DNA from 3 places in the Bradyrhizobium sp. LA6.1 genome. Region 1 is predicted to be linked to each of the others. Evidence: predicted binding sites of a transcription regulator. Region 1 holds the regulator's gene; each other region holds the start of a gene.
What was found. Region 1 encodes LexA, which represses DNA repair genes until DNA is damaged. Its sites were predicted from a motif close to TGTTCNNNNTGTGTTCNG; they were not measured.

Region 1 (4,499 bases):
CGAGCCTTGGGCCGCAGGCGGCGGCTCCCCGCAACCGCGACGCGACGCCATCGGAGGCCGACCTGCAGGCCGAGGATTGAGCGGACGGGTTACAGATACCAGGCCAGCACGGCGTCGAGCCTGGCGTTGCCGATCACCGGCAGGACGACCATCTGGCTCAGTCCAGAGGCGCTGGCCTGCAAGGCCGCGACCGAGCCGTCACGCGCGAGATCGTCGTTGAGCGCGGGCATGCCGGTGGCCCAGGCCCCGCCGATGCTGCCTTCGCCTTTGGCGATGGATTTCGTCGCATAAAGCGCGGCGAGGTCGGTCTGCCCGCTGCAATCGCCGGCGCGGAAGACCAGCGCCGAACGGGCCTCGTCCGGAACCCAGATCTCGAAGCGTCGCGCGATTGGCGTCGCCTGCGCGGAGAGGAATGTCAGCACCCAGGTCTGATCGGTGCCGGTCCGGTAGGGAACGCCGACGCCGAGATTGATTCCGACCTTGGCGGCGTCCTCCCAGCGCAGAAAACTCCTGGCATCGTGCAGGTCCTTGATGATCAGAGGCAGGCCGGCTTTCCAGATGCGGCCGGGCAGGCCGAAGCCGCGCGGAAATCTGGTGTGGCGGGAGTTGAATTCGAACATGTCGGCGGTGCCGTAATAACCGTCGACGAGCGCCATCTCGTGGGAGGTTTCGGCATCGTTGTGCCAGAGCTCGATCGCGCCGACATGGGCCTCGTCGTCGCCGCAGAACAGCACCATGACGGCTTGCAGGAATTCGCCTGAAAACACGGGCACCGCCACGCCGCAGGTCAGCCCGGCGGCGATGGCCTGATCGGTCCGCTTAAAATAGGAATCGGTGAATCTGGTGAGGATCACGGGGTGGCCGCCGGCCCAGGCCTTGCCGGGAAGTCCCTCGTCATATCCGAAGTGCAGATCCTCGCTCACGTCCCTAAACGCGGACAACCCTTCGCCGTAGAGGCCGCCGCCGAATTTCCAGCCGCATGCGCGTGCGGTCAGGCACCCAGAGTTCAACGACGCGAATGAAGGTCTTCATCGAACGTGCCCGCGGTCTCAAGCCGCACCAAGCATCGGCCATTTGGCTGCGGAACGGACGTTCAAAATTCAGGCAGGACAGCGCAAACTTCGTGCGGTGGGAGACGCCACGGCTTGGTCCGCCCGATGGAGTTTCGCGGGACACAAACGACACCATCTCGCCGGCCTCGGCCGGCGATGGCGATTTCAATCCTGGCCCGACCTGCCGGCCGGGAATGGCTGCATCAGCCGATCGGCAGGCGGGTGATGGTTGTCCGGCTGTCGGTGATGGTCTGCGGCTTGTGCTCGCGCTCGCCGAGCGGCTGGGTCACCGGTAGCTGCAGCACGGTCGCGCGCTGGCCTTCGACCAGCTGCGTCACCAGCACGGATTTGCCGTCGGGGAATTCGATCGCATCATGATGGCGATCGGGAATGTGCGGATCGATCTTGCCGAACTTGCCGACGCGCGAATTGACGGTGCGCGTCCAGATCCAGCGATTGTCGTAGCGGACGTTGTCGGCGAACGCGAGCTCCGTCCCCGGGAGCAGGCAGACCGCGACGGTCGGATCGGCCGCGGAGGCAAAGCCGCGCGTCGAGGTGCCGCGGAAGGTTGTCGTGACGATCGTCTCGCCGACTTCGGCGGGACGCGACGCGACGGCATGCAGGCTGTAGTCACACATCGGGTGCTCCTCATGCAGGGATAGCGACCCACGTCTCTTAATCGAGGCGCAGGCCTCTATCAGAGTGGAAATACCAAACGTTCTGCCGGGTTGTAGGCAAATCTACGGCTCGCCGCCGCAGGCCGCAATCACATTAACTTTCCCGAATCCACCAGGAACAAAGCCCGCCCCTTTGCATTCTGCAGGCGCGTGTCAGCGCCCCGCAGGCGCCGACCAGCCGGAATATTGCCAGCCCGGCCGCGACGGTTGGTCGACGGCGTCGAGGGCCTTGCGGACTTGCTCGCTCATGGCGGTATCCTTGCGGACATGGGGCCGCGATTGCGCGGCCAAGGCTTGCACGGCCAAGGCTTGCACGGCCAAGGCTTGTACGTCCAAGGCTTGCGACGCTGATGCTGCGATCAGCGCCACAGCAAGTGTGCTCAGAACGATCCGGCGGATGACTTCTCCTCGAACCTGAAGGCCGCGAAGCAGGGCTGCTTCGTGCGGCGTGCCGAGGATTTACCGCTGGAGGAGGGGCCGGATAATCTGCGCGAAACCAGAAAGACTATCCAGCGGAAGCGGACAATCGTCCGCTCCAATCTCGGATCGGCGATGCCGATCGAAAGCGCGCGGGGCGCCAAATAACCGATACCGGCACGTCCGGTATCAATACTTCCGGTACAGCCCGATCAGCTTGCCCTGGATCTTCACCCGGTTGGGCGGCAGAATGCGGACCTCATAGGCCGCATTGGCGGGCTCGAGCGCGATCGAGGCGCCGCGGCGGCGGAAGCGCTTCAGCGTCGCCTCCTCGTCGTCGATCAGCGCCACCACGATATCGCCGGTATCGGCGCTCTCGTTGCGCTGGATCAGCGCCATGTCGCCGTCGAGAATGCCGGCCTCGACCATGGAATCGCCGCGCACTTCGAGCGCGTAATGTTCGCCCGAGCCGAGCATGTCAGGCGGTACGCTGATGGTGTGGCTGCGGGTCTGCAAGGCCTCGATCGGCGTACCGGCCGCGATGCGGCCCATCACGGGGACCGCGACGGGGCGCTCGCCCTCGTCCGCCGGCGGGCTCGAAGTCGTGCGGACCTTGCCGAGATTGCCTTCGATGACGCTCGGCGTGAAGCCGCGACGGCTGCCGGCGGCGGCCTGAAGCTCGGGCAGCTTGATCACCTCGATGGCGCGGGCGCGGTTGGGCAAGCGCCGGATGAAGCCGCGCTCCTCGAGCGCGGTGATCAGGCGATGGATGCCCGATTTCGAGCGCAGGTCGAGCGCGTCCTTCATCTCGTCGAAGGAGGGCGGCACGCCGCTTTCCTTCAGCCGTTCGCTGATGAACCGCAGGAGCTCGTATTGTTTGCGCGTTAACATCTCGACCAAAATCCCCCGGTTGATGTCGTTCGATTCCGAGACGCTGAATTCAGCAGTAAGCCGCTACATTCTCGAAACAAATCATGAACGGACACTATATGTTCGATACATGTTCCGCAACTGCTTAATTTACCGTGAACGCGACAAAGTTCGCGGAACGCACGCGAACGAAGCAATCAGACGGGCAGTCGCAAGACCTCGCAAGGCGTGCCGGCTTGGGCCTTCGGCGCGAATGGCGCGCGCACGAGAAGTGCCTGTGCCGCAGCGAGATTCGCAAGCAGCGAGGAATCCTGGTGATTGACGGGGAGGGCGAGGAGCGTGCCGTCGTCGCGCAGCTCGAGGCGTGCGCGCAGATAATCCTCGCGCTGGTCATTGGCGCCGACATCGCGGCCCAGCACCGCGCGTTCGCGGCGGTGATGAATCATCGAACGGCCCGAAAGCGCGCGAATCAACGGCACCATGAACAGGAAGCCGCAAACATAGGATGACACCGGATTGCCGGGCAGGCCGATCACGCGCATCGCGCCGAGCCGCCCGTTCATCATCGGCTTGCCCGGCCGCATCGCGATCTTCCAGAACGCCATCGAGATACCTTCGTCCCTCAGCGCCTGCTGGACCAGATCGTGGTCCCCGACCGACGCGCCGCCGGTCGTGATCAGGATGTCGGCGCCGCTCTCCCGCGCGCGGCCGATGCCGGCCGTGGTCGCCTCAAGCGTATCGGCGGCCACGCCGAGGTCGATGGTATCGGCGCCCTCGCTGCGGGCGAGCGCGTGCAGGGCGTAGCCGTTGGAATAGACGATCTGGCCGTGGCCCGGCGTCGTACCCGGCATCACCAGCTCGTCGCCGGTGGCGAGGATCGCGACCTTCGGGCGTCGCCGGACTGGCAGTTGCGGGTAATTCATGCCGGCGGCGAGCGCGAGGTCGCGCTCGGTGAGCCGGGCCCCTTTGCGCAGCAGCACGTCGCCTTCCGAGAAGTCGACGCCGGCGGGGCGGATGTGCCGCCCCGTTACGGCGGCTTCCTTGATGGTGACGCGCTTGCCGTCCGCAATCGTGTCCTCCTGGATCACGACCGCATCAGCGCCATCGGGAACGACACCGCCGGTGAAGATACGCACGGCCTCGCCGGCGCCGACCGATCCCGCAAACGGGCGGCCCGCCGCGACCTCGCCGATCAGGGTGAGCTGGGAGTCGATCTTCGCCGCATCGACCGCGCGCACCGCATAGCCGTCCATTGCCGACATCGCCTGCGGCGGCTGCGTGCGCCGCGCGGCGACGTCGCGTGCGAGCACGCGGTGGAAGGCTGCGTCGAGCGCGATCATCTCTTCAGGCAGCGGCTCTGCGCCCGCCAGCACCGCGGCGAGCGCGTCGGAAACCGGCATCAGGGCCACGGGTGAAAACTCCTGCTGGGCCCGTTCGGGCAAATCGGCGGCGAGAGTTCTAGCCGAGTGCAGGCGCAGAGGCA
Region 2 (4,499 bases), on a different contig from region 1:
GAGTATGAGTTGGGGAATCGGTTCGCTCCGGATTCGATCGGTGCGGCTTTCGTACACGAAGCCCGCCACAATCTCGACCTGAATTGGTTTGAGTCGGGCTGTTTGTCAGGCCGCTTCATCGGCACGGTCGGGCTCGAGGCTTTCCCGCTCGATATTCATCAAGTTCAAAAGGTGACCTGTCGCTCTCGCATCGCACAGCGCACGGTGGTGCGTTTCAAGTTCGATCCCGTAAAGCGCGCATAGTTTTCCAAGACCGTACGATTTGTGCCCGGGAAAGCGCCGACGCATTCCTGCTACGGTGCACAGCTTCGGAAACCGGAAGCGACGTTCGAGCCGTTCATATTCATAACTGATGAATCCGTAGTCGAAATTGACGTTGTGGGCGACGAAGATACCGTCGCCCATGAATCGCATGAAGCTATCGGCGACCTCAGAAAAGATCGGGGCATCTCGCACCATCTCGTTCGTGATGCCTGTGATCTGCGTTATCTTGGCCGGAATGGCTCGCTGTGGATTCACCAGGGAATGCCACTCGTCGACGACCTGGTGGTTGCGAATCTTCACAGCGCCGATTTCCGTTATCCGATCGCCTGACGCCCAACTCCCCGTCGTCTCGACGTCGACCACCACGTAATCCTGCTCAGGATCGAAACGGTAATCGACCCGACCGATCTCCGCACGGATGCCGGCGCCCCCAAGTTGCCGCAACCGCGTCAGTTGATTGCGGCGGACGGCGTCGCCCTCCGCCTTGATCTCCATGAAGGAGACGACGCCGTCCTTCTCCAGCATGAGATCCGGAAACCCATCGCGCATGTCGCGGAAATTCTGGCACAACGAGCGTACGATGGTTGCGATCCCCTCCCCGCCGGCTCCCGACAGAAGCGCTCGCAGCGCATCGACGTCCACGTGGTCCCAGGCGAAGATGCCGTTCGGACGGCCCCAATTCGAAGCGATCGGCCGCAGCAGCAGATTGAGCGCGGTTCCCGATCGAACGGCATCGAGCTTGTTGTCGATCTGGGCGGCAAACCGACGCGCGAAGCTCCGATCCTTGAGGCAATGCGGCACCCAATCGAAACTGCTGTGAAGCAGATCGGACTCGAAAAGTTCGTCCCAAAACAGCAGCCCGAAAAGAGAATGCCAAAGAGTGTTTTCGGTGAAGAAGACCCGGTAGCCTCTGCGGCGCATGACGCCGGCGACGCCGGCCTCCGGATTTCCGCGATAAACGTCGTCGACAGTGAGAGTAACGCCGGCGCGAAGCAGTTCGGTGCATGATCCAGTCCGGCGACCGCCGAATTTCCGGGCGAAGAAATCTGTGGCAAAGACGAACTCGCCGTCGCTGGCCGGATCGTCGATCATCCGCCGCAACAGATCTTCCGCATCTGCCTTGTTGCCGGCGCCGTAAAGCAGACGGACCAACCGCTCATTGCACTCCGGCGACGAACCGGCGCGATAAAGCTGCTTGGCGAGGTCCGTCTCGCCCAGCTTCTCGAAGAACTGACCGACCTGCCAGGCGGCACGGCTCCGGAGATCGGCGGCATAATCGCTCGGGCAATCCGGACCGCCGAAGATGTCGGTGACGGCACCCTGGTAGATGGCCGGCGATTTGACCTCGAGCCGATCGAGAAGCCGGCTGTAGTGGAAGCAGGCCCTCGCCTCGTCGCCATCCGTGAAACGGGCCTTGAACGAAGTGGCCTCGTTGGTGCGCATGATGCCCAAATCGCGCAGCGCGAAGTTCTTCAAGTCCTCCTCGATCTTGCCGAAATACAGGTAGAGGAGAAATTCGAGCGGCCGGACGTCATACAAGGCGATGAACTTCGCCGCCCCACAATGCTCGGCGGCGACGTTGAACGGAACCTGCGCCAAGAAGTAATCGACCAGCTTCGCTTTCGGCCAAGAGACGCGGATGTCGGTCCGCCCCGCCGCCTTCGCACCGGTGACCAGAGCTTCCTTGGGCAGGCACGAGACGAACGCGGCATAGTCCTCGTCCTTGAGTAGCCTCGCCTGGCCGCAAGCCAGCAAGTCGTCGGCCGCGCGGTCCAGATCCAAAATCTCGGCGTATCTGAACAGCGACCGATTGAAGATCGCGCCCCGCCGGTTGACCATCCGGATCAGCAGGCATTGCGCGTCCTTGGAAAGGCTTTGAAACCGCAACACGAAGGCGTCGTGCTCGTCCGTCAGAATCGAGCCGTAGGTCGCTCTGACAAACGCGAGCATCTCGACGAAATGGTCGTGGTAGTAATGGACAGGTAGATTCGGCCGTTTCATTCGCAGCGCCCTCGGGCCTTCCTGGATCGCATGCAAGGGAATTGGCGGGCCATGACCCGCGCCGTTGGTTGCCGCTGCGCGCGAAATGTTCTATCTTTGTTCTAGAACGTCCCGATTTGTCAAGGTACGCGTCGGGACGGCTGCAAACTCACTAGTGTGCGATGGACGAAAACCGCCAGCGGAAGATCATCCACGTCGACATGGACGCCTTCTACGCATCCGTCGAACAGCGGGATAATCCGGAGCTCCGCGGCAAGCCGGTCGCCGTCGGCGGATCCCGCGAGCGCGGCGTCGTCGCGGCCGCGAGCTACGAAGCGCGCAAGTTCGGCGTCCGCTCCGCCATGCCGTCTGTGACGGCCAAGCGGCAATGTCCGGACCTCATCTTCGTGAAGCCCCGATTCGAGATCTACAAGGCGGTCTCTCAGCAGATCCGCGAGATCTTTGCCGAGCACACAGCGATCATCGAACCGCTGTCGCTGGACGAGGCCTACCTGGACGTCACGGAAAACCTGCAGAACATTCCACTCGCGCGCGATGTCGCATTGGCGATCCGCGCCAAGATAAAGCAGGAGACCGGCCTGAATGCGTCTGCCGGCATCTCGTACAATAAGTTTCTGGCGAAGCTCGCCTCCGACCACCGGAAGCCGAACGGTCAGTATGTCATCACTCCGGAGATGGGGCCCGCCTTCGTCGAAGGCCTGCCTGTCGGCAAATTTCACGGCATTGGGCCCGCCACCAGCGCCAAGATGAATTCGCTCGGGCTCCACACCGGCCTCGACATGCGCAATCAGTCGCTGGAATTCATGCAAGCTAACTTCGGCAAGGCCGGCAGCTACTTTTATTGGATCTCAAGAGGCGTCGACAACCGCGAGGTCCGCGCCGACCGGATCCGGAAGTCTATCGGTGCCGAAAACACATTTTCTACCGATCTCACCGAATTTGACGTCATGGTCGCCGAACTGCGGCCGCTGGTTGACAAGGTCTGGCGGCACTGCGAAGACAAGGGAACACTGGGCAGGACAGTGACCCTGAAGATGAAGTTCAACGACTTCGAGATTATCTCTCGCAGCAGGTCCGTCCCCGTCGCAGTCGCGAGCCGCAGCGACCTCGAACGCCTCTCGATTGCCCTGCTTCAGAACGAGATGCCTGTTCCAAAGCCGGTCCGGCTTCTTGGAGTCTCGCTGTCCGCGCTCCAGGGCGAACTTCAGGACGAGCCGCAACTCGGCCTGCCGATCTGAGGAAGCGCGGCGTGATCAGCATTTCAAGAGCAGGCAGTATGCGGTCACCGGTCATTGTCGTCGGCCGGTTCGCCTTCAAGTTTGCGTGGGACGCGCGCGGACGCGCCAGCAATCTATACGAAGCGAAACTCTATCGGAGCGTGAACGCGACGCGACGCGTCTTACTTTGTCCGGTGCTTTGGGTGTCCCGGAGCGGAGCCGTGCAAATTATGAGAGCCGCGATGCCGCTGACCGGCATGATGAGCTTGGACGAGTACATGGATGCCGCCGAGGTCTGGGACAAAATGCCGGGTGAGGACAGTTGTCCCTTCGAACCGAAGGCGTCCGACTGGGGATGGTTCGAAGGCCGGATGGTCGCACTCGACTATTCGACGCCGGCGTGGGAGGCCGACTGATTTAATTCCGCTTGAGCCCCTTGAAGGAGCTCTGCCGCAGTAGACCTTCGGACGTGATGTCCCGGTACTCGATGTCCGCGAAGAACGTCGGTTCGACCCACGTGGCCTTCGGCTTCTTGATCGGCTTCGTCAGCTTCGATTTTGGGCTCACCACGGTATCAAGCTGCTTTCTGATCTGGCTCGACACGGTCCGCGACCATCCGGTCCCCACCTTTCCCATGTAGACGAGATCTTTTTCCTCTCGCTTTCCGAGATACAGCGCTGCCACCCCGGTGGGGTCCTTGACGAAGCCGATGACCGGGAATTTGCCCGTCTGTACGGTCTTGATCTTCAACCACCCTTCGTTCCGATCGGAGCGATAGGGAGCTTGGGCATTCTTCGAGACGATCGAAGTTCAACTTCGTCGCGTGTTCGAACATCTCCTGTCCATCGCCTATCAAGTGCTCCGAGTAGATAACGGGAAGCCCGATGTCGTTTTCACCCAGCAGGTCGGACAGCATCTGCTTCCGCTGTCACCTGAGGAAGTTTGCGGATGTCACCGTCTCGCCAGAGAAGGTCGAAGACGTAGTAGACAAGCCGATCCTGTTTGCCCGCAGCGAGT
Region 3 (4,499 bases), on a different contig from region 1:
GCGGAAGGCGTGCGAGGTGAGCAGGCGGCCGCGCGGGGTGCGCTGGAGATAGCCGCACTGAATGAGATAAGGCTCGATGATGTCCTCGATCGCATCGCGCGGCTCGGACAAGGCGGCGGCCATCGTCTCGACGCCGACCGGGCCGCCGCCATAGTTCTGCGCGATGGTCGTGAGGTAGCGGCGGTCCATGGCGTCGAGGCCGGCGGCGTCGACCTCGAGCGCGCTCAGCGCATGATCGGCGATCTTGCGGTCGATCGAGGCGGCATCGGCGGCGGAGGCGAAATCGCGCACGCGCCGTAGCAGACGGCCGGCGATGCGCGGCGTGCCGCGGGCGCGACGCGCGATCTCGTTGGCACCGTCGGCGCTCATGCCGACACTGAGCACGCGCGCGCCGCGGGTGACGATGCTTTCCAGCTCTTCGATGGTGTAAAAATTGAGCCGGACCGGGATGCCGAAGCGGTCGCGCAAGGGATTGGTGAGGAGGCCGGCGCGCGTGGTAGCGCCGACGAGCGTGAATTTCGACAGCTCGATCTTGACCGAGCGTGCTGCCGGGCCCTCGCCGATGATCAGGTCGAGCTGAAAGTCCTCCATCGCGGGATAGAGCACTTCTTCCACCGCCGGGCTCAGGCGATGGATCTCGTCGATGAAGAGCACGTCGCGCTCTTCGAGGTTGGTGAGGAGTGCGGCGAGATCGCCGGCCTTGGCGATCACCGGACCCGAGGTGGCGCGAAAGCCGACGCCGAGCTCCTTGGCGACGATCTGCGCCAGCGTGGTCTTGCCGAGGCCGGGGGGACCTACGAACAGCACGTGATCAAGCGCCTCGCCGCGCTTGCGCGCCGCCTCGATGAAGATCGAGAGGTTCTTGCGCGCCTGCTGCTGGCCGACGAAGTCGGACAGCGATTGCGGACGTAGCGCGGTGTCGCCGACGTCATCGGAGCGGCGCTCGGGCGTGACGATGCGTGGGGGAGTGGTCATGCGGGCAGGATAACACGATGCAGCGGTTTCGCGAGCCACCAGCACAGGCTGGCCGGAATGACGGCGACGACGGCGAGCATCGCCGAAAGCTTCAGCGCCTCGGGCGCGGAACGGACACTCGGCACGATCACCGCCGAGGTTTCGGAGGGCACGACGAACATGCCAACCATGACGAAGCCGGCCGCGCCCACCGCCGCGGCGAGCCACGCCATCCAGATCATATTGAGATCGGCGTAGACCGCCGCCAACGCAAATATCAGGCCGGCGACGACTGCAGGAAGGAACGCGGCGAGAATCGTGACGATGGCCAACAGCACGACCGCGATCGAAACCAGGGCACGCAGTGCTTCCAGTTCGAGGAACACGAGAAACATCTGCAGCACCGCGGCGCCGAGCGCCGTTACCGTCACAGCAACCAACGCGGCGGTCGTCAGCGGCCCGACAATGGAGAAAATCACGACGATACCGGCCACGCGCGAAAGGCGACGAAACAGGGCGGCGACGGGATTGGCGTGGGCCGCGCTCACTTCGACAGCTCCTTCAGGCCTAGCCGGATGAGTTGCGCGGTCTCGGCGCTCTCGCCCGCGCTGCGCGATGCGGATGCAATAGCGGCAGCCGCCTGCGGCTGGCCGTAGCCGAGATTGACCAGCGCAGAGATCGCATCTGCCACCGGGCGCGGCGCGCGCTGGTCGTCGACGGCGCCGGCGAGATGCACGACGGCGGGATCGACATTGGCGAAAGCAGGCGCCTTGTCCTTCAGCTCGGTAACGATGCGCTCGGCAACCTTGGGGCCGACGCCCGGCGTGCGTGCCACCGCGGCCTTGTCGCGCAGCGCGATCGCGTTGGCGAGATCGGAAGGCGCCAGCGTGCCGAGCACGGCTAGCGCGACTTTTGCACCGACACCCTGCACGGTCTGGAGCAGGCGAAACCATTCGCGCTCCTGGTCGGTGCGGAAGCCGAACAGTTTTATTTGATCCTCGCGGACATAGGTCTCGATCGACAGCACCGCGGCCTCGCCGGGCGAGGGTAGATGCTGCAGCGTGCGGGCCGAGCAATGCACCTGATAGCCAACGCCGCCGACGTCGAGGAGCACATAATCCTCGCCGTAGGAATCGATCAGGCCCTTGAGCTTGCCGATCATAAGCCCACCACCTTTAGCCTGAGCGCCGTGCTCTGGCGGTGATGGGCGTGGGTGATGGCGATGGCGAGCGCGTCGGCAGCGTCCGCGGACGGCGGCTCGGCTTTCGGCAGCAATATCTTCAGCATCATCGCGATCTGGTGCTTGTCGGCGTGGCCGGCGCCGACCACTGTCTTCTTGACCTGGTTCGGCGCGTATTCGGCGACAGTAATGCCGAACATCGCGGGCGCCAGCATGGCGACGCCGCGGGCCTGGCCGAGCTTCAGCGTCGCGACGCCGTCCTTGTTCACAAAGGTCTGCTCGACCGCGGCTTCCATCGGCTTGTGACCGGACAGGACGGCGGCAAGCCCCTCATGGATCGCGAGCAGCCGGCTCGCCAGCGGCAAATCGTCCGGTGGTTCCACCGAGCCGCAGGCGACGTAGATCAAACGATTGCCCTCGGCCTCGATCACGCCCCAGCCGGTGCGGCGCAGGCCGGGGTCGATGCCGATGATGCGAACGGGGCCACGAATCGGGAGCGCAGTCATGGGCCAGTGATAGCGGCTGGCTGCGGTGGGGGAAACAGAAACAGAACGGAAGTAACAGGGGAAGTGGGGTGTCGCGATTGGGTGCCCGCGATGACGACCACAAGACACGCGGTCATACCCCGCGAAAGCGGGGTATCCAGTATGCCGCGGCTTCTCCGTTTCCCTCAGACGTCTCTGGAATACTGGGTCGCCCGGTCAAGCCGGGCGACGACAGCGGAATCCGGGGCTGGTGGCGACCTCAGCCGCCCATCTTCGCCATCAGCGCGTCCGACACCTCGAAATTGGCGTAGACGTGCTGGACGTCGTCGTGCTCGTTGAGCAGGTCCATCAGCTTCAAAAGCTTCTCGCCGGTCTCGTCGTCGACCGCGACCGTATTCTGCGGCTTCCAGATCAGCGTGGCCTTGCGCGGCTCGCCGAACTTGGCTTCCAGTGCCTTGGCGACGTCGCGATAGCCTTCGGTCGAGGCGTAGATCTCGTGTCCGCCTTCGCTCGATACCACGTCGTCGGCGCCGGCCTCGATCGCGGCATCCAGCACCGCGTCGTCGGAGGCGACGCTGCGGTCGTATTCGATGATGCCGGTGCGGTCGAACATGAAGGAGACCGAGCCGGTTTCGCCGAGATTGCCGCCCGACTTGGTGAAGAAGGAGCGGATGTCGGAGGCGGCGCGGTTGCGGTTGTCGGTCAGCGCCTCGACGATGACGGCGACGCCGCCGGGGCCGTAACCCTCGTAGCGGATCTCGTCATAGTTCTCGCCCTCATTGCCGAGCGCCTTCTTGACGGCGCGCTCGATATTGTCCTTCGGCATGTTCTCCTGGCGCGCCGCGATGATGGCGGCACGCAGGCGCGGGTTCATGTTGGGATCGGGCGTGCCCAGCTTGGCCGCGACGGTGATTTCCCGCGCCAGCTTGCCGAACAGCTTCGACTTCTGGGCATCCTGCCGCCCCTTGCGGTGCATGATGTTCTTGAATTGGGAATGTCCGGCCATGCGTGTCTCGTCAGGAATCGTGCGCCAAAGGTGAGCGTGGGAAGCGCGGCCTTATAGGCCGCCAACCCACCGGAATGAAAGAGGCTCTACGACTTTAAGGTAATACCGTAGTGCCCCGTGCCTAGGAGTCAGGCACCGTTAACCCTGATTTCATTCCGGCCTGCGAAAATAGCAACCGCCCGTTCCCCGACAAGAGTGACCTGATGGCGTTCGCATTGTTTCGGAAGCGTCTGCCCGACTTGTCCGCGCCCGTGGCACCCCCGCAGGCCGCGCCGTCGTCGGTCGATCCCGGGCTCGCCCCGGCTGCCGAGGGCGATTCCGCCCGGGAAATCCTGGAACTGCTGGAACTCGAGCTCGGCGCCATGATCCGCCAGCTCGAGCGGGCCGCCAACTCGGTCGCCGGCGGCGCGGAGGCGACCGCGGCAACACTCGCGGATATTCGCGAGCGCACCGACGCCCTCACCGGCCGCACCAATGCAGCGCAATCGACCGCCTCCACCTTTGCCCATGCCGCCGACAAATTCACCCAGTCCGCGCAAGACATCGGCGCGCAGGTGCGCGAGGCCGGCAAGCTCGCCGACGAAGCCAGCGCCGCGGCGCAGGAAGCCCGCGCCAATGTCGACCGCCTGCGCGAATCCTCCGCCGCCATCGGCAATGTCGTCAATCTGATTGCGCAGATCGCACGGCAGACGACGCTGCTCGCGCTGAACTCCACCATCGAGGCCGCGCGTGCGGGTGCGGCCGGCAAGGGCTTTGCGGTCGTCGCCACCGAAGTGAAGGCTCTCGCGGTACAGACCCAGGGTGCGACGGAGGAGATCACCAGGAAGATCGACGCGCTCCAGCGCGACGCCGCCGGCTCGGCCGACGCCGTGCA

Region 2: the regulator LexA is predicted to act here: its motif matches at 2,352-2,369, upstream of dinB (DNA polymerase IV).
Region 3: the regulator LexA is predicted to act here: its motif matches at 2,671-2,688, upstream of ruvC (crossover junction endodeoxyribonuclease RuvC).

The regions. Positions count from the first base shown of each region.
Region 1 is NZ_JBEPQK010000003.1:141,055-145,553, forward strand. It holds gene ABIB99_RS07810 (ComEC/Rec2 family competence protein) at 1-80, shown strand, start outside; gene ABIB99_RS07815 (GAF domain-containing protein) at 90-923, opposite strand; gene ABIB99_RS07820 (hypothetical protein) at 1,256-1,690, opposite strand; gene lexA (transcriptional repressor LexA) at 2,336-3,037, opposite strand; gene ABIB99_RS07830 (molybdopterin molybdotransferase MoeA) at 3,214-4,425, opposite strand.
Region 2 is NZ_JBEPQK010000034.1:22,572-27,070, reverse strand. It holds partial or broken gene ABIB99_RS42845 (metallophosphoesterase) at 1-18, opposite strand, end outside; gene ABIB99_RS42840 (exonuclease domain-containing protein) at 106-2,265, opposite strand; gene dinB (DNA polymerase IV) at 2,427-3,503, shown strand; gene ABIB99_RS42830 (hypothetical protein) at 3,704-3,898, shown strand; gene ABIB99_RS42825 (ATP dependent DNA ligase) at 3,900-4,232, opposite strand; gene ABIB99_RS42820 (ATP-dependent DNA ligase) at 4,376-4,499, opposite strand, start outside.
Region 3 is NZ_JBEPQK010000004.1:237,160-241,658, forward strand. It holds gene ruvB (Holliday junction branch migration DNA helicase RuvB) at 1-975, opposite strand, end outside; gene ABIB99_RS11730 (hypothetical protein) at 972-1,502, opposite strand; gene ruvA (Holliday junction branch migration protein RuvA) at 1,499-2,116, opposite strand; gene ruvC (crossover junction endodeoxyribonuclease RuvC) at 2,113-2,640, opposite strand; gene ABIB99_RS11745 (YebC/PmpR family DNA-binding transcriptional regulator) at 2,879-3,625, opposite strand; gene ABIB99_RS11750 (methyl-accepting chemotaxis protein) at 3,829-4,499, shown strand, end outside.